2 regions of the Neobacillus sp. OS1-32 genome follow, and region 2 is predicted to be linked to the other one. Evidence: riboswitches for the same ligand, from Rfam matches in the RefSeq annotation. Region 2 holds a riboswitch; the other holds the start of a gene.
What was found. A riboswitch is a leader RNA that binds a small molecule or an ion and turns the genes downstream of it on or off. The one in region 2 is predicted to bind FMN.

Region 1: it holds a riboswitch for FMN, as region 2 does, so the genes downstream of both, ribD (bifunctional diaminohydroxyphosphoribosylaminopyrimidine deaminase/5-amino-6-(5-phosphoribosylamino)uracil reductase RibD) here and RCG24_RS02675 (ECF transporter S component) in region 2, are expected to answer to the same signal.

What each region holds. Positions count from the first base shown of each region.
Region 1 covers NZ_CP133263.1:1,869,334-1,881,548, reverse strand. Annotated here, with positions in the region: gene spoVAD (stage V sporulation protein AD) at 1-572, shown strand, start outside; gene spoVAE (stage V sporulation protein AE) at 585-941, shown strand; gene RCG24_RS09530 (YjcZ family sporulation protein) at 1,049-1,168, shown strand; gene RCG24_RS09525 (sporulation-specific transcription regulator SpoVIF) at 1,295-1,549, shown strand; gene RCG24_RS09520 (GNAT family N-acetyltransferase) at 1,626-2,048, opposite strand; gene RCG24_RS09515 (YjcG family protein) at 2,055-2,567, opposite strand; gene RCG24_RS09510 (ABC transporter substrate-binding protein) at 2,885-4,309, shown strand; gene RCG24_RS09505 (EAL domain-containing protein) at 4,293-6,806, shown strand; tRNA gene RCG24_RS09500 (tRNA-Val) at 6,952-7,024, shown strand; FMN riboswitch at 7,333-7,481, shown strand; gene ribD (bifunctional diaminohydroxyphosphoribosylaminopyrimidine deaminase/5-amino-6-(5-phosphoribosylamino)uracil reductase RibD) at 7,610-8,737, shown strand; gene ribE (riboflavin synthase) at 8,710-9,360, shown strand; gene RCG24_RS09485 (bifunctional 3,4-dihydroxy-2-butanone-4-phosphate synthase/GTP cyclohydrolase II) at 9,382-10,575, shown strand; gene ribE (6,7-dimethyl-8-ribityllumazine synthase) at 10,593-11,060, shown strand; gene RCG24_RS09475 (alpha/beta fold hydrolase) at 11,139-11,612, shown strand; gene RCG24_RS09470 (N-6 DNA methylase) at 11,627-11,746, shown strand; partial or broken gene RCG24_RS09465 (ferrous iron transporter B) at 11,981-12,215, shown strand, end outside.
Region 2 covers NZ_CP133263.1:508,188-520,402, reverse strand. Annotated here, with positions in the region: gene RCG24_RS02695 (RecQ family ATP-dependent DNA helicase) at 1-885, opposite strand, end outside; gene RCG24_RS02690 (helix-turn-helix domain-containing protein) at 885-1,064, opposite strand; gene RCG24_RS02685 (YpbB family protein) at 1,066-1,923, opposite strand; gene RCG24_RS02680 (4Fe-4S domain-containing protein) at 2,181-2,429, shown strand; gene RCG24_RS02675 (ECF transporter S component) at 2,541-3,113, opposite strand; FMN riboswitch at 3,270-3,401, opposite strand; gene RCG24_RS02670 (peptidoglycan DD-metalloendopeptidase family protein) at 3,542-4,288, opposite strand; gene RCG24_RS02665 (hypothetical protein) at 4,470-5,372, opposite strand; gene RCG24_RS02660 (hypothetical protein) at 5,372-5,638, opposite strand; gene sigX (RNA polymerase sigma factor SigX) at 5,613-6,164, opposite strand; gene RCG24_RS02650 (ATP-binding protein) at 6,378-8,165, opposite strand; gene RCG24_RS02645 (response regulator transcription factor) at 8,162-8,878, opposite strand; gene ccsB (c-type cytochrome biogenesis protein CcsB) at 9,041-10,228, opposite strand; gene RCG24_RS02635 (cytochrome c biogenesis protein ResB) at 10,229-11,851, opposite strand; gene resA (thiol-disulfide oxidoreductase ResA) at 11,873-12,215, opposite strand, start outside.

The DNA of each region.
Region 1 (12,215 bases), 1.4 Mb from region 2:
CGACGGAATATGGCGGACAGAAGCCGCCGACCGCCCAATGGACGGTAACTGGATCCGGAATGGCTCTCGTTCAGGCAAATGAGCCGGAGAAGAACGTTCCGGTAACGATCTCAGCAACGATCGGTAAAGTAGTTGATATGGGATTAACCGACCCATTTAATATGGGTGGGGCAATGGCTCCTGCAGCAGCCGATACAATTATGGCTCATTTCCGTGATTTGCAATTGGACCCTTCCCATTATGATTTGATTATCACCGGCGACCTTGGCAGAATTGGTCATGATACAGCCTTTGAATTGATTAACAAAAGCGGTCTCAAGCTGGAGCGAAGACAATTCCTGGATTGCGGTCTGCTGATTTATAAAGAAGATCAGCCAGTACAAGCTGGAGCAAGCGGTGCCGCCTGTTCAGCAACCGTTCTTTATGGGCACTTACTTAAAGAGCTGAAAAAAGGCACATATAAGCGAATTTTGGTTGTGGCAACAGGTGCCTTATTATCGCCGCTTAGCTTTCAACAGAATGAATCAATACCATGTATCGCTCACGCTGTAGCGATTGAAATGAATCATTAAGGGGTGAATCGCTTGTTTGCAATGTTTTTTTGGGCATTTATTGTTGGAGGTCTCATTTGTGTCATAGGTCAGCTGTTATTTGATGTCGCTAAATTAACTCCAGGGCATACGTTAAGCTTGCTGGTGGTAGTTGGAGCAGTACTGGACGGATTCGGTTTGTATGAGCCGTTAATGGATTTTGCCGGAGCAGGTGCAACCATCCCGATTACAAGCTTTGGCAATTCACTCGTTCACGGAGCGCTCCAGGATGCCAATAAACACGGAATCATTGGAGTCTTAACGGGAATGTTCCAAGTAACCAGTTCAGGTATTTCAGCTGCCATTGTCTTCGGCTTTCTTGGTGCCCTTCTGTTTAAGCCTAAAGGATAAATGCTCATTTTTTATTCTATCGTTTGAGAAGCTTGCCCGTGCCTATACACATTATTTAGTGATTTCATATGTTATAAATGAGATTACTAAAGTGAGGTGACTATTCTATGTTTGGATACGGCGGCTGCGGTTTCGGTTATGGCGGTGGTTTTGGATACGGCGGCAGTTTCGTGTTAATCGTTGTATTGTTTATTCTATTAATTATTGTCGGCGCAAGCTGGTATTAATGAATTCTGAACGATTAATCGGGGAAGGGTTGTCCAAAAAGGGCTGCCCTTTCTTTGTTGGTGATTCACCAATTTTCACTTCCTTCATAAAATAAAGTAGTTTATGAAGGAGTGTGATTTTCGAACATGGATAATGGTTTCTTTAAAAACATAGAAAAGAAAACCGGCGTAAATATGAAAGATGTTTTTGAATTAGCAAATTCTTTGCAGCATGCAAATTTTAAGGATGAAAAAACAGTCCGAAGTGTAATCAAGAGGGTTTCTCGGCTTGCTAACAAACCTGTCAGCAGAGAACTGGAAGACCAGATTGTTAAAACGATCATCAACGACGGCAGTAAGCTTAATTTTGATACGATTTCCAATATGCTGAATAAAAAATAAGCAAAAAGGCCATTTCCCTGTTGGAAATAGGCCTTTTGGATCTTTGTAAAAAAGCTTGCTGCGTAAACGAAGGGTGTTATAGTTTTTTCATCATGGTTTTATGAGGAATTCCCGCATCCATAAATTCGTCGGATATGGCTTCATAGCCCAATCCCTCATAAAATGAGATAGCATGAGTCTGCGCATTTAATTTTAACTTCTCAATTCCATTGTCCATGGCATACGCCTCAATACAATTCATAATTGCTTTTCCAGCACCGTGTTTACGGTCTTCTTTTAACACGCAAATTCTTTCCACCTTACCAACTTGATCGACAAGGCGAAATCTTCCCGCACCGATTGGTGTCTCATCATGATACATCACAAAATGAACCGCTTCATCATCGTATTGATCAAGTTCCTCTTCAATTGGTACAAGCTGTTCCTCAACAAAGACAATTTTTCTTACTTTAAGGGCATCTTCAAGTTCTTTCTGAGTTTCGACTACTTTAACTGTCACTTGAATCTATTCCTTTCCAAGGCGAAATGTTTCATAAACGGTCCACGAAGCATTTTCTAATTGATAGAGAAGATGAAAGCGGTCAACCATTTCTTCATGGTTAAATTTGGTCATACGCAACGCTCCAAATACATCCGAATGCTCATCATTTGAGAGCTTTTGACCGATAGTAATATGGGGAACAAAGGCATATTCGTTTTTTTGTTCGGCCCATTGTTTATTTATTTCCGCATGCAAATTCATCAGTTCGTCAACCGGTTCTACTTTTAAATATATAACATTATTTACAGGATAAAAAGAGCTAATTTTTGAAGTTTTTAATATAAATGGGTGATTATTGCGGGCGGTTTGCTGCAATTTTTCGGCAAATTGTGCTGCATCCTCTTCAGTCGCTTCAAAAGCACTCATTAAGGTGAGATGCGGGGGAATCAAGGCATAATGCGGGTCATACCGTTTACGATAAGAATTAGCAAAGTCTTGAAGAGATTTGGATGGGAAAATAACAACACCAAATTTCATTGAAATACCTCCAATAGAATAGATTTTTATACATTGCTGGAAATCCTGGAAAGAAAAAGGCAAACAAAATTGTAAAATGTTTCTTGATATTATAACAAATTTTTCAATTATTAGAAATAACTATCTGAGACCTGGCAACAACTGCTGCAGCCAGGTTATCGAAAATCCAAATTTGAAATTGATTTACGAATTTCTGTAAAGAGGATAGGATCTTAAAAACTAAATTTTGTGTCATTTCTTCAACAAATGACTATATTGTAAATTTAAAAAAATACAAAATGGTACAATATACCTATAATAGAATGGAGGTTTTAGCGATGAAACCCGGACGACTTTTGTTACTTCTTTTCATAATGTTGATCATTACTGGATGTAGTTCCTCTAAATCAACCGGTAATGAAAAAGATGTGCAACCTGCATTGCCTTCCATTTCCATTATTGCTGATTCTGAGCAAGCTTTAGCCTTATTTAAAATGGAGGAAAAAAATATTGAAAAAAAATTCGGTGTGCGTTTGGAATACCATTACCCAGATAGATTAAATGATAACCTCGAAGATTTTTTGTTTGCCAGTGATAAAACGTATGATATTTATATGTTATTTCCGGCCAAATTACCCGAGTATGTTGAACGAAATATGCTTTTGCCATTGGATACATACATACAACAGACGGAAGGAATCGAAGACATCTTACCGGTTTATCGCAATCTCTATATGAAATTTGGCGGTCATGACTATGGTATGGTTTATGACGGAGATACACATCTGTTGTTTTACCGCAAAGATGTGTTTGAAAAATATAACGATGAATATAAAAAAACCTATGGTAAAGATTTAACTCCGCCTAAAACCTGGAAGGAATATGATCAAATTGCCAAATTCCTGACCAGGGATATTGATGGGGACGGTAAAATCGATTTGTTTGGCACGGCCATTTTTGGAGGTGACGCAAAACGATATATTTGGTTTGCTGAGCGCTATTTATCTATGGGTGGAAAATATTTTGATTCTAAAATGCATCCCCAAATTCAAAGTGAATTGGGAATGAAGGCATTACAGGATTTAATTAATTTGAATGACAGTGGAGCGACACCACCAAATTCCATGTATGACTGGATTGATTTAAATACAGCGTTTCTTCATGGAAAGTTGGCGATGGTGGTTCAATGGAGTGATACCTCACGCTTCTCTTACGATAAAAAAAATTGGGGCTCGAAAGTCCAAAATAAGGTTGGCTGGACGCTCGTTCCCGCAGCCGCCCCTGACAATCCTCGAGGCGGGGTCTGGATTGGCCGTGTGTTAGGGATTTCCAAACAATCTGCCAATCCTGATAAGGCATGGAAAATTATTAGTTATATTACATCAAAAGAAATAAGCAAGAAAGCATTTTTATCAAAGGATACGATAAATGATCCATTTCGTTACAGCCATTTTTCAATCGCTGGCAAAGGGGCTTTTCCAACTGAAGAAATGAATCAGAACTTCTTAGAAACCGTCAAATCCAGTTTAAACAATCCTAATGCGGATTTAATGATTCCAGGCGGATGGGACTATATGCAGGCACTCGATCAAAACATTTACTTGGCCCTGATTCATAAGAAAACAGCTGCTGAAGCACTAAAACAGACGGCTGATGAATGGAATAACATAACGAAAAAATATGGACAAGCACGGCAGGCCGCTCACTATCAAGAGTGGCAGAACCTCCTTAAGGAGGTAGGAAATCATGAAATTCATCAATAAATTAAGTTTTCGTATTTGGTTTGCGATCAATACCATTGTTCTTACCGGGGTGCTTACCCTTAGCGGTCTCTATCTTCATCGTGAGTCCTCACAACTGGAAAATAGTTTGAAAAACGAAGGGATTACCTCCGCAAATACGTTAAATGCGGCTATTGGCTTGTATATGCTCAGAGGCGAATATTCGAAAATTAGTCCGCTGACCTATTCACTACAATCACGGCCAAATATTGCTTATGTCATTGTTCGCGATAAGGAAGGTACCACGATTAATCAAAAGGGTGAAACAAGCATTGATAAACAGCATCTTATGATTACGAAAGTACCACTTGAATATTTTCAAGAGCATGTTGGGGAAGTGGAGATTGGTTTAAAAACGAAAGCTCTTGAAGAACAACAAGACAGGTTGTTGCGCGATACATTTTTTACTGCGGTTGTTTATTCCCTTTTGTCGCTGATTATTTCTTTTTTGATATCGAGTAAATTGACTGCGCCAATTCAAAAATTAATAGTAGCAACAAAAAAATTAACAGCTGGTGAGCGTAATGTTGAGGTATGGGCTAAACACGAAATTGTTGAAATACAAGAATTATCCACAGAATTTAATAAAATGGCCCAGACGATTAATGATCACGAAAAAATTTTAGTGAATGAGATTGAAAAAGCAACCAGGAACCTGTCGGAAAAGGTGGAAATCCTTGAGGTTCTGGCAAGTATATCAAACTCCGTATTGGAGGATGATATCCAAAGTATTGAGGTTATGAAACGAACATTAATCAGTATTAAAAATTATATAAAAGCCGACCAAATTTCTTTTACGCTGATTAATAATAATGAAAGGTTGGAAGTATTTGGACTTGAGCAAAATGAGAATTTATCTTCTTTGGAATTGAAAATGGGCGATAAGACGATCAATGCTGCAATTCATAAAAGGGAAGTTATTGTTCGAAATCGTCTTCATGCAAACAACATGTCCTATTATGAACAGTTACTTTATTATGATGGACTGCGTTCGTTATTAATTCTTCCGATTATTGCAAAAAATAAAGTCCTGGGAACATTAAATATTGCCAGTCAACAACAGGATTATTTTTCCCCGGATGTGATCGAGAAATTATCAGTCTTCACAAATCAGATTGCACTTGCCTTTGACCGGGTTGCTGCCTATGAATCTTTACAAAAATCGGCCTATTATGATTATTTAACGGGACTGCCAAATTTCCGATTATATAAAAATAGTATCCAGGAGGCATTGGAACAGGCAAATAAACAAAACAAAATGGTTGGGGTTATGTTTCTCGACCTCGACCGTTTCAAAATGGTTAATGACACATTTGGTCATGCGGCAGGAGACTTTTTATTGCAGCATATTGGCAAACTGTTAATATCATGCTTGTCTGAGAAAGATGTAGTTTCCCGAATCGGCGGGGATGAGTTTTCTGTTTTATTGGCAAATATCAGCGGGCAGGAAGAAGCGATTGACATTGCTAAAAAGATCATGAAAGCATTAGCGGCACCCGTTATTATTCAGGGCTGCAAACTTCACATCTCGGCAAGTATTGGAATTTCTTTCTTCCCTCAAGATGGTACAGATGTTGAAAGTTTAATCAGACATGCTGACCGGGCGATGTACCGAATTAAAAAGCAAGGTAAGAATAATTATGGCATTTACTCAACCTATGAAGATGACAACATGGCCAACCCAATTGTGCTTGAGAATGATTTGCGGAAGGCTTTAGAAAGAAATGAGTTTGTCGTTTATTATCAGCCCAAAATTGACGTGGAGCGAGAAATGATATCAGGGGTTGAGGCGTTAGTAAGATGGGAGCATCCGAAAAAAGGCCTGATTACACCGATTCATTTTATTCCGTTAGCTGAAGAAACGGGTCTAATTCTGCAGATTGGGGAATATGTTCTCCGCCAAGCTTGTCAACAATGTGTTCAGTGGCAGCGTCTGGGCTTACCGCCAATACCTGTTTCTGTTAATTTATCAATCGGGCAGTTTATGCAGTCAAACCTGATTAGCAATATTCAAAGAATTATGAATGAGACGGGGATTCAACCGGAATTGTTAGAGTTTGAAATTACCGAAAGTATGTCGATGAATTTAGAACGCTCAATTGAAATTTTATCGGAGTTGAAAAAGCTGGGTGTTCATATTAGCGTTGATGATTTTGGCACTGGTTATAGTTCATTGAATTATTTGCGGCAACTGCCGATTGATACGGTAAAAATTGATAAGTCGTTCATGAAGGGAATACCAAATGACCGAAACAACGAGGCTATTGTCGCTACGATTATCAATATGGCTCATAATTTAAATTTAACGGTTACCGCTGAAGGTGTCGAAACGTTTGACCAAGTTCAATACTTGCGTAAGCATAATTGCGACAATATTCAAGGCTTTTACTTTAGAAGACCGCTGCCGGCAGAAGTTTTCGAACAAGAATTTCAACATATTTTAAATGATATTCAAAAGGTAACCAAGATCCCGATTTAGCAGTTATAGGTTGATACTTAAGGCTTTCAGATCTCTTATTTTCTGTTTAAAAAATGGAACGATTATAATTCTACTTGGCAAAATGGATAAAAACATATTGACATTGTACGGAAATTAAATATAATTAGAAATGTACTTAATAAGAGATCTGTTAGCTCAGCTGGGAGAGCGCAACCTTGACAGGGTTGAGGTCGGGGGTTCGAACCCCTCACAGGTCATCAAGACGGTAGAATCGTTGATATAAAGCGGTTTCTACCGTCTTTTATTTCCATAGATTTTGCTAATATCTCTTACAGAAAAGTAGAGAAACTAATTCGGGAAAATATAGTAAGGAGAAATTTACTTATCGTGAGCAAGTCCGAGTGAAAAGAGTTGACGGGTAAATTTTGAAAATGGACGGGTAAAGGACCAAAATCGACGGGTAAAGTTCCAATTTTGACGGGTAAAATTAGAAAAATGACGAGTAAACAAAGCTTTACTCTTGTATAATTAGTTTGGTTTTGTTATTATTTATTCAATTCAATAGGATTTCCTTCGGGGTCGGGTGCAATTCCCAACCGGCGGTGATGAGGCATGCCTCTTAGTCCGTGACCCGGATTCATAGATCATATGAAAACGGTGGATTTGGTGAAATTCCAAAGCCGACAGTAAAAGTCTGGATGGGAGAAGGAAAAGCAAATTGTGCAAAAATGCTATTTTTTGACGTTTATTTGTTATGCGCTTTTTTCTCCCTTGCCGAAATAGGTAAGGGAGATTTGTTTGTTTGGAGAGATTTATTATGAAAGGGGAACATTTTTTTTGAAATGAATGATCATGAATATATGAACCTTGCTCTTTCACTTGCACGCGCCACTTTAGGTCAAACAAGTCCTAACCCGAGTGTAGGGGCAGTGTTAGTGAAGAATGGTCAATTGGTGGGAACTGGTGCACATTTGAAATCCGGCACTCCCCATGCAGAAGTTCACGCTATCCATGAAGCTGGAAGTTCTGCTGAGGGGGCCATTATGTATGTTACACTTGAACCATGTAGCCACCAAGGGAAAACACCTCCATGTGCTGACCTCATTATCAATACAGGCATTCGTAAGGTCTTTGTAGCAACTCTAGATCCAAATCCTCTTGTCGCAGGCAAAGGCGTTGAGAAGCTAACAAAAGCGGGTATCGAGGTTGAGGTGGGATTATGCCAAGAAGAAGCGATCCAGCTCAATGAAAAGTTTTTTCATTTTATTCAAACAAACACTCCATTCATAACAATTAAAGCAGGCATTTCATTAGACGGTAAAATAGCAGCGAAATCAGGAGACAGTAAGTGGATTACCTCTCCTGAGTCACGACAAGATGTCCATCATCTTCGTCATGAGCATGATGGAATACTAGTAGGAATCAACACCATCTTACAGGATAACCCTCTCTTAACCACCAGAAGACCCCAAGGTGGAATTAATCCCATTCGAATTGTATTGGACACGAAATTAAAAATTCCAGTGTCTGCAAATGTCGTCCAAGATCGCTCTGCGAGAACCATCATTTTTACAGGAAACCAGATTGATTTAGAAAAGAAAAAAGAACTTGAAAGGCTTGATGTAACCATTATTTCTCAAGAAAGCTCCACTCTTTCTTTGAAGGAAGTACTGAAGACATTAGGGGAGCAGCAGATTATATCCGTACTTGTAGAAGGCGGGTCGGAAATTCATGCTTCATTCATCGAGGAAAATGCTTTTCAACAAATCATTACCTATGTTGCTCCAAAAATTATTGGCGGCAGAGATGCTTTTTCTTTTGTTGGAGGAATTGGTCCTGAACTTGTGAAGTTAGGAAAACAACTACGCTTTACAGAGATTAAACAGCTGGGACCAGATATAAAAATAACGGCAAAACCTCTTAAAGGGGAGGAAAGCGAAGAATGTTTACCGGAATCATTGAAGAATTAGGAACCATTCAAGGGATAAAGTCCCAAGGGAGCACACTCGTCCTAAATATTAAGGCAAAGAAGGTCTTAGAAGATATAAAGCTTGGAGATAGTATCTCAGTAAATGGTGTCTGCTTGACCGTAACGGAGTTTACCCATGCTTCATTTTTTTTGGATGTGATGCCCGAAACCTTTCACAGCACTTCTCTAGCTCACCTGCAGCAAGGCTCACTCGTTAATCTAGAAAGGGCCATGAGTTCCAATGGACGTTTTGGAGGTCACTTTGTTACGGGCCATGTTGACACGGTTGGACAAATTGTTAAAAGAGAACGAAAAGAAAATGCGATATATATTGACATTCAATATCCTAATGAATTCAATCATCTTGCTCTGTATAAAGGTTCTATTGCACTTGATGGCACTTCCTTAACTATATTTGGGACATCCGATAATCAATTGACCGTGTCGATCATCCCTCATACGGCAAAGGAAAGTGTCCTTGGTATGAAAAAGGTTGGGGACAAGGTTAATATCGAATTTGATATGATCGGCAAGTATCTACATTCCTTTTTTGAAAGGAAAAACCCGCACAATCATAAAGCTAGTATTTCAATGGATTTTCTCAAAGAAAATGGATTTATGTAAATCGGAAGGAGTAATAGCATGATATTCCATAAAATAGAGGATGCATTAGAAGATTTAAAGGCAGGAAAGGTGATTATTGTTTGTGATGATGAGGATCGTGAAAACGAGGGAGATTTTGTGGGGCTGGGTGAGTTTGCGACGCCAAACATGATTAACTTTATGGCTAAAGAGGGCAGAGGACTTATTTGTGTTCCCATTTCTGAGTCATTTGCAGACAGACTGGAACTAAAGCCAATGGTCGAAGTCAACACAGAAAGTCACGAGACAGCCTTTACTGTTAGTATTGATCATATTGAAACGACCACAGGTATTAGTGCATTTGAGAGAGCATTGACCGTTCAAAAATTACTTGATGAGGACGCTCTTCCAAGTGATTTCAGACGACCTGGGCATATTTTTCCGCTTGTGTCGAAGGAAGGCGGAGTGTTACGGCGTGCTGGTCATACAGAAGCTGCCATCGATTTAGCTAGATTAGCAGAATCAAAAGCAGTAGCTGTGATTTGTGAGGTCATGAATGATGATGGAACAATGGCGCGAGTGGACGACTTAATAGAGGTTGCGAGAAAGTTTGATTTAAAAATGATTACAATCAAAGATTTAATTGAGTATCGACTTGAGCATGACACATTAATAGATAGGGAAGTGGAAATCAGTCTTCCTACTGAATACGGGGACTTTAGAGCTATCGGGTTTACGAGTAAAAGTGATGGCAAAGAGCATGTTGCCCTTGTAAAAGGGGAGATTCGTGCAGAAGAGCCTATCCTTTTAAGAGTACATTCAGAATGCTTAACGGGGGATGTGTTTGGCTCTAATCGTTGTGATTGTGGCCCCCAGCTTCATGCAGCTCTTTCTCAAATTAATAAGGAAGGGAAAGGCATCCTTCTGTATATGAGACAAGAAGGAAGAGGGATTGGTCTCATCAATAAATTAAAAGCGTATAAACTTCAAGAAGAAGGTTACGACACGGTTGAAGCGAACCATAAACTAGGTTTCAAAGCCGATTTACGTGATTATGGAGTTGGTGCTCAAATCTTACGAAATCTTGGAGTGAAAAAGATGCGTTTATTAACCAATAACCCGCGAAAAATAACAGGTCTTGCCGGGTACGGCTTAGAGGTAGTCGAACGTGTTCCTCTGCAAATGCCACCCAAAAAAGAAAATGAACAATATTTAAAAACAAAACAAGAAAAACTTGGACATTTATTAACTTTTTAAAGGAGTGGAATATAATGATGAAAAAAGTATTGGAAGGAAACTTAATTGGTACAGGTCTGAAAATTGGGATTGTGGTTTCGCGATTCAATGAGTTTATTACGAGCAAATTACTGGCTGGAGCAGAAGATGCCCTTAAGAGACATGGGGTCAATGAGGACGATGTGACAGTCGTGTGGGTACCAGGAGCTTTTGAAATTCCTCTTGCAGCAAAAAAATTAGCAGACCAAGGTGGCTTTGATGCAATTATTACACTAGGAACAGTCATAAGAGGAGCTACGCCGCATTTTGAATATGTAAGCAGTGAAGTAGCCAAAGGTGTAGCAAATATAGGGATGCAAACTGGAATCCCGATTATGTTTGGTGTCCTAACCACTGAGTCAATCGAACAAGCTATCGAACGTGCAGGGACAAAAGCAGGAAATAAAGGCTACGAAGCAGCTGTTGGAGCAATAGAAATGGGTAATCTTTATAAAAACTTCAACTAAGGTTACTACATATATTTTAGCTGTCAACTCAGTTTAAATTCCGAACGTGTCAAAAAATTAGTATTACTTGCACCGGTTATGAGTTTCGCAACATTAAATTGGAAATTCCCGTTTAAATTATTTCCGGCATTATGGTTTAAAAATTCAATTGCAATACGGAATTTATATAACTGGATGTTTGCAAAGCAAAATAGCCCCAATGAAATATTATATGAGCAATTTTTGTTAGGCTATAAATATGGAAAAATTCATCTTCGTGTAGTGCCAAAAGTCTTTACTAAAGAAGAACTTGCAAGTTTAAAGGCGGAAACATTACTATTAATTGGTGAGCAAGAAGTGGTTTATTCGTCCATAAAAAAGGCAATCGATCATGCTACTGCTATTCCGCAAATCACAGCAAAATTAATCCCAAATTGTTCACATTGTCTTCCCGCTGAGCAACAGGAAATGGTTAATATTTGGTCAATGAATTTTTATCATAAAAATGATCCTATCCTAAGCGGCTTTAGCTCTTTACTCCATAGGGCGCTAAGGTCGTTTTATCGTTTTTGACGTTTTAGTATCTAATTTTAATATCTTTTACCGTAATAAGTGTACTTTTCTTATTGATTCAGCCTTTTAAAGGATATGTATATGACCCTTGCTGTGGCTGCGGAGGGATGTTTGTCCAATCTTATGAAGATTAGCCCCCATGTTATTCAAAAAGCCTTCAACAAAGAATGACAATTTTGTAGTTTTGCAGTAATCGTAGACATTGTTTTCACCACCTTTCATTAACTATATATTACCATATTTTTAGTGAAAGCTTAAATGACCAAAAAAATAGAGTAAGGAGGGGCAGGGTGGAAGTTTCAGATACTTGATATGGTACAAAATCTTACGATTTTAAATGTACCACCGTATCTGACGGCAATTCCTCCCCCATTTATCGTATGGTTTATTTATCTCAAGGAGCAATGCTGGAAATTGAAGATTTGGACAAGTTAAAACAAGTGTTTATCGATCACGGTTGGACCTGGTTAACGGCGTTAAATATGATGTTGTTTTCGTTATTACACTATCCGTGCGGAACTACCCTATTAAATATTTATAAAGAAACCAAAAGTAAGAAGTGGACGTTTATGTCATTTGCGATCCCAACAGTGATTGCCATTG
Region 2 (12,215 bases):
TTCTTTATTTACCCCCATCCCAAAAGCGCTTGTGGCACAAATCACATCGAGCTGACCATAAATAAATTGCTGCTGAATTAATATTCTTGTATCTTGATCCAATCCCCCGTGATAAACACTTGCGCGGCAAATTTGTTGTTCGGATAGAAGGTCAGCCATCTGTTCAGCAGCCTTTTTACTGGAAAAATAGATAATCCCCGGTTTTTGCAGCTGAGCTACAAGCTCCAAGACACGATCTTCCTTCTGGCGATAATCCGCTATTTGTTCCACAAAAAAACCGATATTGGGGCGATCAATGGTCGACTCAATCTTCTTTACCCCGTTAAGCCCCAGCGAGCGAATGATATCCTCACGAACCTTACTTGTTGCGGTTGCTGTGAGTGCAAGTGTAAGAGGGTTACCAAGGGTTTTTCGAACCTCTCCAAGCTTCGAGTAATCCGGACGAAAGTCATAACCCCACTGGGAAATACAGTGGGCCTCATCAACCACAAATAACGAAATGGATATGTTCTTAAGCTTTTGAATAATATATGGAGACATTAGCATTTCCGGTGAGATAAAAATGAATTTGTAGCGATCCAAGAATGCCAGGACATTCCCTCGTTCTTCCTGGCTTAGAAATGAATTAAGCGCCACGACCCGCTTTTCACCGTACTGTTTCATTTGCTCCACTTGATCCTGCATGAGAGAAAGCAGTGGGGAGACGATGACAATTTGCCCTTCAAATATATAGCCAGGCAGTTGATAACATAATGATTTTCCCGTTCCGGTGGGAAGCATGGCTAACGTATGCTGTTTGTTTAAAAGTGCAGAAATTACTTCCTTTTGTCCCGTTTTAAACGACGTAAAGCCAAACTGTTTTTTTAGTAAATCTTCTAATTCCATTATGAACCACCATACTTTGCCAACACTAACCTTATCTGAAAGTAACTTGCCTTATTTACCTGGTCTTTTATTAGCTTTAATTGTCTCGAGGCAATCCGTCTTGAAACCGCTAAAATTTCTTCCTGTAACTTTTGCTCCACATATGGATCAATTGAAAAATGATTTACATATAAAGCAATTTCAACAGAGATGATCCTCGATTGTACTTTCCCTTAATTTACGCAAACGGGCAATTGCTTCAAGAGAATAGCCTTGAATGAGTAATTGCCACGTTTTTCTTGAAGACTGGGTCAGTTCATGCTGTTGTCTCAGTTCCTGCTGAAGCAAGGACAGTATCGGAAATTGCTCAGGTTTTTCAGCTATCTTTCGGATCATATAATGAATAATATTGATAAACTGAAGCTGATAATCAAAATGATTCATTGATAATTTTTGGGCTGTTTGCATCGGCGTTAAACCAATTTGCTGAAAACCAGTTAAACGAAAAACTAATACGGAAGGGTCCAATGTCTTATTATGTTCAAAACAAGCGATGAGCTCTTGGTAGATCATCCTGCCAAGATCATATTTTGGAACCTTCATTTCCTTCAGAACGGTTTTAACCCATTGATGAACATCTTTGTTTTTTTGAATCGGAATATAACATTTTTCTTGGTGTACAATATTGGAGGCCACCTGAATAAGTAATGAAAGTCGTTCCCAAAACGACCAGGTAATTTGGTGATACTCCCAGCCGTTCAGCTCATTTAAAATCGGATGCTTGTTTAAAAAACTTTCACCCGAAGAGGTGAGCAGAAAACGTTGTTCCCCATGATTAATTATGTACCCTTGTTCCTGCAGGGTTCGAATCATGCTATCATACGAATCTCTTGATAAAGGTGAAAGCACACCAAAGAATTTCTTTAGGGAAAATAAATGAGCATCCTGAATGGTTTGTGAAGATTTTTTTCCATTTAGGAGGTGATAAATGGAATACACCGTTCTTTCCTTGCTTAACTGCTTTAAACAATAAAGAATGATGGATGTCAGCTGAACCATTTTTTAACCACCACATTTTGAGTTCATTCTACATTTTTCGTCTTAAACTCTATATATTTTAACATGAAAATCAGGATCATGTTGTCCTAAAAAGCAACAAGTTTTGAAAATAAACAAACCTTAATGATAATAATTATTTTCCTATTGAAAAGTTACCGATACAGTTTTAAAATAGAGGTGGAAAACACGTTTACCAAATATTTTAAAACCGGTAAACAATTAAGAATTTTTTTTGAATAATACTGGGAGGTTTTTTCATGGCTAAGTATACTATTGTAGATAAGGAAACTTGTATTGCATGCGGTGCATGCGGTGCAGCTGCTCCAGACATTTATGATTATGATGATGACGGGATTGCATTTGTAACCCTTGACGATAATGAAGGAATCGTTGAAATTCCTGATGTATTAATCGATGATATGATGGATGCCTTCGAAGGCTGCCCAACTGATTCTATTAAAGTTGCAGATGAGCCTTTTGATGGAGATCCAAACAAATTTGAGTAATTTTTCAATTTAAAGATTAAGCTACTACCCCCGCTTCTTTCAAAGCGGGGGTTATTTTTTATATGATAAATGAAAAAAGCAGCCATTATTATCAGGCTGCTTTTCATTTGATTAAGCATTATTCACAACAGAAAATTTATTGATCCATGCCTGCATGCGAATAAATAGCAGCATGAAAATAATCGACATCATGATCCCCTTAATGATATTGAATGGTAAAATAAAGGGAATGACATAGCTTCGCATATCAGGCATATTTAATAACGCCGTGTAAGCCGGCAAAATGATGAAATAATTTAATATGCTCATGACCACAGCCATAATCACCGTTCCGACAATCAATCCCAACGTCATTCCCTTCCTTGATTTGATTCTGGTATAAACAAGGTAGGTTGGCAGGATAAATATAATACCGGCAAAGAAATTGGCAATATGGCCAACCGGAATTCCGGTTTGACTTCCGGTTGCAACATAGTCTAATACATTTTTTAACAGCTCGACCAGTATTCCAGCAACTGGACCGAAAATTAAAGTGGCAAGCATGGCAGGTATGTCGCTGAAATCGACAAATAAGAAATTTGGAAAATACGGTAATGGGAACTGCAGTACCATTAATAGATACGCAATACTGCTCAGCATCCCAATGGATACCATTACTTTCACCTTTGAGTGTTTCTTTCTCATCTTCTTCCTCTCTCCTTTTGATCCATCATTTAGGAAGAGAGGTTCAGCATTCGGACATCCCACTAAAAAACTCCCTCAATAAATTGATTTGAGGGAGTTTTTAGGCATGTTCAATAAACGTTTGCTATGTAAATTTTTTGCAAACGTCTGCAGAACCTCCATCTTCTCCCATCCAGACTTTACTGTCGGCTTTGGAATCGCACCAAATCCTGCCAAAACGGCTCGCGGGCTTAAGAGCATTGCTCCATTACCGCCGGTCGGGAATCTCACCCAGCCCCGAAGATAGATCGATATTTTTTTATGACTACATTATACTGAAAAAAATTCACTTTGTTAAGTGAAAGAAAAAAAGATTAACTTTTTGTTCATAATATAGTAAATAAATGCAAAAAAACCACCGTCTTTGATATGACAGTGGGTCGATTTTTTTACTTTAGGATTAAAACTTGATTAGGAACTATGAAGTCTGAATTCAGACCGTTCATTTTCTTGATTTTGGCGACAGGTACCTTTTTCTTTAAGGCAATGGAAGATAATGTGTCACCACGACGGACCACGTATTGATTGGCCGGCCCAGTATTCCGTACATTCCCTCTCTTGGGTGATCGCACATAGGAACTGGCGGTCAATGCTCGATTTCGGGCAACTCCGACCGGAACAACTTCACCTACTTCAGTACTGCCTAATAATTTTTCCGGATTAAAGGCAAATTTCTTATCGTAACGCCATTCCCGATTATGTACTTCAAAATGAAGATGTGTACCGGTAGCTTGTCCAGTCTTACCCATTTTTCCGATGAGTTGTCCTCGTTTGATATGCTGGCCCCTATGAACCATGCGTTTGTTTAAATGAGCATAGACGGCAACGATATTATTTACATGCTTGATAAAAACCACATTTCCATATGTATCGGAGAAATAGGACTTCTCCACTATACCATCTTGAACAGCAATAATTGGAGTTTCCATTCCCCCGGCAATGTCAATTCCTTTATGTTTTCCCAGCCTTGTTCCATAGGTATCAGTAATGATACCGTCCGTAGGCCAAAGCCAATGCCCATTCTCCCCTTTATTTGTGACACCTGCAGCTTCCGAATGTTTCCCTCCTAAAAACAATAAACTTACACAAAGTGCCATAATAATGGCAATTAAAAACCTCTTTATGTAGTCACGCATTTTTTCCCTTTTCCTCCTTATCGAAACTCTCCTCCTCACGATATGTAATCCCCTTCATTTTTAGAACATATTGTGGAGGTGGAACAAACATATTTGTTATATTTTGGAGACGGCGGTCATTTTATACCAAAAAATAGGTTTTAGAGCAAAAAAAGAAATCAACCAAAAAGGTTGATTACGATTAATAATCTATATTACGCAGATTAGGAGCAATTGGTACCTTGTTTTCTTCAGAAAAATGAAATGGGCCAATTTGTTTCAAAGGTGCATCATTTATTACCACTTTTTCCAAACCAAATTCTTTAGCGGTTAATAATAGGGCCTCATACGAAAACAAGGTTTGCTGATCATCCTTTATTTTCGAATCTTTCTTCACTGATACATGTAATGTTTTATTTCGAACCGCCAAATCCTTTTCCTGCAGTTCAAACATCATTGATTTTTTAAGTCCATAATCTGGCAGATCTTTCTTCATGGCAATGAGCGCATCCTTAATCGTTTTAAATGATTCAATAGTTGGAACGAGAAAAGGAGATTCGTTTTTATTCGGATAATAAAACAAAAAGGCGTGATTTTTTTCAGGTTCGATCGTAAGTTCTGGGATATTTCCGTAATTTCCGAATTCAATCCCAGGCTTCCCGTTCGTAAACAATCTAACCTTTTTCAAATTACTATTGGATGCTATATCTTTTTTAAGAATGTCGATAAATTTCTCATTAGCAGCACCCTGACCGTATGGATGGTCACTCGGAACATTAACGTCAAGAGTTTGATTCTTTTTATCCAGGCTAAATTTTGCTTTTATTGGGTAATAATCAGTTAATCCCCAGCCATCTTCATTTAAGCGTTCCATCTGCTCGTTAAACAAATCCAGCCATGACTTGTTTTGCGGATCCTTAATAATCATGGACACTGGAATGAGGTTTTGGATCTGATCATCCGGGATCCAATAGGTAATTACCTTCCCGTTTCCAACCTCCTCTTCATAAACAGCAGACTTCATCAGCTCAGGAGCCCGTTTCTCAGAATGCTTCTCTATACTTGACATGGTAATTTTATTGGCTCGAGTCTCATTTTTTCTCATCAGACTTTTGTCTTCAACTGTTTTTTCTCCTCCAGCTTTATCAAGAGAGAACTGCGCCCCCCTCCATCGAAAAGTTTGGGTCCAAGAACAAGCACTAGAAAAAGAGCCGCAGCTGCTGCAATGCTTGGCAACACCCAAGAAGGCGATTTTCGCCTTTTAAAGGAAAGATTTTGGTAAATGTCACGAGGATCGCGATAATCTTGTATTTTGGGCATTTTACGCAATAATTCTTCAATCTCTCTATCGCTCCACTCTGACTTTTTCACTATGCATTCCCTCCTTTTCATAAAAGGCTTCCATATGCTTTTTGATAATCTTTAACGAACGATGCTGCGTTGTTTTTACCTTACTTTCAGTCCATCCCAAAGCCTTTGCTGTTTCCGCGATCGATAAATCATGTATAAACCTTAAAATGACGACTGCACGTTGATCCACCGTACAATATTCCAAGCATTTATATATCCATTGAATTTCTTCTTTTTGAATGGTAATTTCTTCGGGAATTGGATAGTCATCTTTTACTTGATTCGTAGACCAATCAAACTTCTCCATCAGTTTGTCCTTCCAGCCCTTTTGCTTGCGAAAATAATCAATGGCTACATTTCTGGCAATCGAAAAAAGCCAAGTTTTCTCGCTGCTTTTGCCCTCAAAGCGAGTATAGGACTTGAACACCCTAATATAGACCTCTTGAACTAGATCTTCTGCTTGTTCCCTGTTTCTGACCATATAAAACAAAAATTGAAAGACATCATGGTGATATTTTTTATATAGTTCATCGAAAACGGAGTCCATCATTTCCCCTCCCCGTTCATTGAATTAGTCGCTATTTCAGTAGGAAAAGTTTCACCCTAATAAATATAGACTGTTTTCCAATAAAATGAAAGGGAATTTTTAGCAAAGAATAAAATAAAAAAGGCCCATCCAAATAATCTGGAAGAGCCTAAGAAAATGTTGATCCACGAATGAATGTTTCCCGTGAATCAAGAACAATCGGCAAGAAGTAGTTTAATCTGCCTTATTTCGCGGCAAAAGAAAGGAAAATGTCGTTCCTTGACCAAGCTTGCTGTGAACCGAAATCGTTCCTTTATGGGCATCAATGATATTTTTGGCAATCGCGAGTCCAAGTCCTGTACCGGACTTTCCACGTGTTCTTGCTTTATCTGCCTTATAAAAACGTTCAAAAATGAAGGGCAGGTCATCCTCTGGAATCCCTGATCCCGAATCTCTTACTTCCATTCTCATTCCTTTGTCATCGGGAGCAACCGTTAGTACAACAGAGCCTCCCTTTGGTGTATGCCTGATGGCGTTATCAATTAGATTCGTCAGAACCTGTTCGATTCGATCAGGGTCGAAGTAGAAGAAATCGATTCCAGCTTCAATTTCTGTATTCAAATAAATTTCATTTTCCTTTGCCAGCCCCTGAAATTTATGAATAATTCGATTGATAAAAGTAGAAACATTTACTTTTTCCTTCGTCAATTGAAGATGTCCGGCTTCCATGCGTGCAAGATCAAGCAGTTCATTGACAAGGCGGCCCATACGAAGGGATTCATCATAAATTACCTTAGCCATTTCCTTTTTCTCTTCTTGAGATTCCGCAATATCATCAACAATCGCTTCACTGTAGCCCTGCAACATGGAAATAGGCGTTCTAAGCTCATGGGACACATTGGCAATAAAGTCCTTCCTCATTTTATCCAATTGCCTTTCTTCGGTCATATCTCTTAATACGGCTACTGCCCCGCGGACAAATCGATTACTGTAAAGCGGTGTGACAATAATGACCCAATGTCGTCCCTGAAGCGATATTTCTCCCATTTGTTCTTTTTCCGTTTCAACTGCCTTGTGAAACAGTTCCATTACTTGGGAGGGAATCGCCTCCGATTCTGCACCTTCTCCTTTTTCATAATACCAGTACTGAAGGAAGCGTTCACCCGGGGGATTTGAAATCAGGATGGCCCCATCACGGTTAAAGGTGATCACTCCATCTGCCATACTGCTTAAAATACTGGACAGCTGCTCTTTTTCTTGATTAAGAGCATTCATATTGAATTTTAGCTGCCGCCCCATTTGATTAAAAGCTGTTGCCAGTTCTCCAATTTCATCATGGGTGAGGATTGGCACTTTTGTATCAAATTTTCCTCTTGCCACTTCAAAAGCAGCTTCCCGCATTTTTCTTAACGGAGCCGTAATTCTGGTAGACAAAAAGAAGGCGAAAATAGTCGTTAAAATAATCGCTACACCAGCAACAAGTAAGATAAATTTTGTTGTTGACTGAGAAGTATCCTTCATGACTTCCAGAGATTGATAGATAAAAACTCCACCATTTTCTCCTGAAAGATGCAGTGGTACGCCGATAATGGAATAATCAGCATCCTTATTATTGGCATTATTCTTGGTGGATAAGTTGGACACTTTTTCAACTGTTTTATTTTTATGGAGTACTTGTGATAATTCCGGATCATTCTTAATATCATTAAGTGTTAATTTTTGATCGTTCCCCGTGTTGGGTGAGTAATAGACTTCATGGTCATTTTTAATGATGACCACTTTCGTTACTTTGTCGATCACTTCCCATGATATTTCTAAACCAATTGGCAATTCCTCATTGGGGTGTTCTTCTAATATCCGAGCGATTTTTTCGGCTGTATTGGTTAAATCATCCTGGGTTTTCTCAATCGCATAGTTTTGAAAAAATTCGAGAAGCATTACCGTTAAAATAAACAGAACAAATGAAACTAATAAAAGAATGGTAAACCAAAGTTTACCTACAACACTTCGTAAAAAGGTCATTCATTTGTTACCTCAAACTTGTAGCCTACACCCCAAACTGTTACAATCATCCTGGCAGCCTGTTCGGAAACTTTGTTTAATTTTTCACGAAGACGTTTCACATGGGTATCAACTGTACGTAAATCGCCAAAAAATTCATAATGCCAAACTTCTTTTAATAATTGTTCACGATCAAACACTTTATCCGGTGCTTTGGCAAGGAAATAGAGCAGTTCATATTCCTTGGGCGTTAAGCTTACTTCTTTCCCATCAGCCATTACTCGATGGGCATCATTATCAATTGTGAGATGTGGGAATACAATAACATCCTTTGTTGTTGTTTCTGTTTGCAGGTAAGTGGTCCGCGACGCTCTTCGCAAGATTGCCTTTACCCGTAAGACAACTTCGCGCGGGCTAAAAGGTTTTACAATATAGTCATCGGTTCCAACTTCAAAGCCTTGAACGCGATTCACTTCTTCACCTTTTGCCGTTAGCATAATAACCGGTGTTGCCTTTTTTTCTCTAAGTTCACGGCAAACTTCAATGCCATCCTTGCCCGGCATCATCAGGTCGAGGAGAATAACATCATAGTCGTTGGAAATTGCTTTTGATAGTGCTTCATTCCCATCTTCAGCTTCATCTATAATAAAATCTTCTCGTTCCAAATACATTCTTAATAAACGGCGAATCCGTTCTTCATCATCAACAACTAAAATTTTCACTTCTTTTTCCATTGTAATCCCCCCATGATGATTATTTTACAAAATGGTTTACATTTTTGCCATATGTTCAATGTCAATAAATGGCTTAAAAAGTGTCAATAATATGACAATGTGAAAAATGTTTAATAATTTTATAAAAGCCTTCACTTACAGTGAAGGCTATGCGTTTGTCTTTTAAGAACCGGCATAAGAGTGAAGGCCGGCAATTACAAGGTTGACCGCAACCAGGTTGAACATAATAATAACGAAGCCAATGACAGCAAGCCATGCTGACTTTTCACCATGCCAGCCTTTGGACAATCGCAGGTGCAGGAAGGCAGCATAAAACAGCCACGTGATCAAAGCCCATACTTCCTTAGGATCCCAGCCCCAAAAGCGGGACCATGCCTCCTGTGCCCAGATCATCGCAAAAATCAAGGCGCCTAATGTAAAAACCGGAAACCCAATTAACACGGAACGGTAGCTGATTTCATCGACGAAATCAAGTTTAATATTTTTTACCATTGGCTTAAGCGCAGCTGCAATCCGTTTTCTAAGGATAAGTCTGATCGCACCATAAAGAACAAATCCAGCTAAAAACGACCAAATAACCGTATTTAACTTTTTAGCATTAATCAATGCCGGCATTTCAACTAATGGTTTGAATCCATCATTTGTCAATAATTTACCTTCATGAGGTCCAGTCAAGGCAGGCATTGTATATTCAAGATTCGCTTCGTTACCGTGTTTATCTACCCAAGTAAATTTCTCCTGATAGCCGATGGCGGAAAAAGCAGTTGAAACAACAACAAAACCAAGTACAACTACTAATGCAAACATGACGATCTCAAGCCAAAAAGTTCGTTTATTCGATTTTGTTTGATCAATCGCCTTAACCAAATAGATAAGACCTGCGGCAAAACTGATGGCTAAAATAGCTTCCCCGATAGCTGCAGTCGTAACATGAATACTTAGCCAATAACTTTGCAGTGCCGGAATTAATGGCGTAACATCCCTTGTAAACATACTTGCATAAGCAATCACCAAAATAGCAATTGGCATCGTAAATAATCCAAGCAACGTACTTCGATAAATAAAATAAATCACAATAAAGGCACCCACAAGAGCCATGCCAAAAAAAGTGGTGAATTCGAACATATTGCTAACTGGAGCATGTCCGGCCGCAATCCATCTTGTAATAAAGTAGCCTAGCTGTGAAATAAAGCCAATAATGGTTAAAAATACAGCAATACTACCCCATTTATTTGTTTTCTTTGTTTCATTTACATCTTTCTTTGCTTTAATTGAGCCGCCATAAAACACGGTTGCAACTAAATAAAGAATAAAAGCAGCAAACAGTAAATTACTACTTATTGTAACCAACTATACTCCCTCCTTATCCGTCTCTTCCCGCTGAAGTTGATCCTCGGGCATGTTTATGTTTGTCTCTTCAAGGACTTTTTCTAGTTCCCTTTTTAACCCATACCAGTTTTTATTCGTATGCGCCGCTATCCAAATTTCCCCATTTTTGTTTTGTACCCAAATCCGGCGATGATTCCAATAGGCCCCTTGAACTACACCAATCATGAATAAAATGCCACCCAAAATAACTAACCATAGGGATGAATCTTTCCGAACGATAAAACCGGAAACATTTTTTGTTTCGATACCTCTAAACGCCATTTTATAGGTATTATTTCCAAATGGTTCAATCGTTTGTCTAATCGCCACAAAACTTGTCTCCCCTTTTGGTTTTTCCGGAGAATACATGCGGAAAACAAATGCAGGATTATTGGGTACCCGTGATTTTGTCGTGGGTTCTCCATCTTTTCCAAACTCAAAATCGGGAAAATAATTAAGGATTTTAACCGAATATCCATTACCCAAATCATATTTTTCCTTTGGATCACGCAGATTTATTGTTAACTCTCCATAAGATTGGTTTGTTTTTTTATTAGTGAGGGCAAATCTCATCGCATTCATTTCACTTCTGAACGATGACTGATAAACGGAGTAGCCTTCAAATGTTAACGGATGATTAACCCGAACCTTATACTCTTTCACTTTCTCAAGTTTTGGCTTTTCCCCGGGAATTTTTTCTCCTATACGTTTATATAAAACAACGTTTGATTGATAGTTCTTCACAACGTTTCCGGCTTTTGCAAGCGCCTTTTCAAATTTTTTATTTTTATTCTTATCATAGTGCTGCAATATAAACTGATTATTATGCAAATAAAATTGTTCGCCTGTTTCCGGAACCAAGGCCGTTTCGCCTTCACGGATCCAAAGATTTTCATTCACATACATTCCTGGGACAAAACGAAGCATGCCGCCAAATAGAACTATAATCAACCCAACATGATTCACATATGGACCCCAGCGTGAAAACCGGCCTTTCTCTGCTAGTAAATTACCATTTTCCTCACGAACATGATAGTGTTTTTGTACGAGATGCTGCTTTAAAATGGCCAAGTCTTTTTTCTCAGCATTTTGGGTAACCCCGAAAACGCGCTGCCGTTTTAAAAAGCCTTCATGTCTGGTAACACGCTGTGCCTTTAGCGCTTTATATAAGGGGATCACTCGATCAAGGCTGCAAATCACAAGCGATACACCAATCAAGGCAATTAATAATAAATACCACCATGATCCATATAGATTATCGAAGCCCAATTGATAATATAACTTTCCGAATGTGCCGTATTCTTGTTCATAGTAAACTTCAGGCGGCAGGTCTATGTACATTTTCTGCGGCAGTATCGTTCCGATAATGGATGCTATTAACGTAATGACAATCAGCCAGACACCAACTTTAACAGAGGAGAAGAAGTTCCATACTTTATCAATCATTGTTTTATTATACGTTTGGGAGCGGCGGGCACTGCCCTCATAACGCATATCAAGCAATTGCTTATTCGTTTCCTGCTCGTCAAGTATTTTTCCACAAGCTTCACACAGTACAGTTCCATGTGGATTGACGTGACCGCATTCACATTTGACATCTTTCATTGTAAAAACTCCCCATAACCGCTAAGGTTTTATTTTCTCCATAAATTCCCTAACATCATTTTCCGTCATTTCACCGGTATGATACTTGACAACCTTTCCACTTTTATCGATTAAAAATGTGGCCGGCAGTTGATCTACGCCATATGTAGTCATAACTTCCTTGTTTGTATCAATCATGATTGGAAAATCCAGCTTGTAGTGAGCCGCAAATTGATTGACCGCAAGTTCCGATTCCTGAATATCAACAGCTAACACCTGTACACCCTGGTCTTTAAATTGATGATACTGGTTATTAATATAAGGCATTTCCTTTTTGCAGGGCGGGCACCACGTTCCCCAAAAATTCAAAAAAACCCCTTGTCCT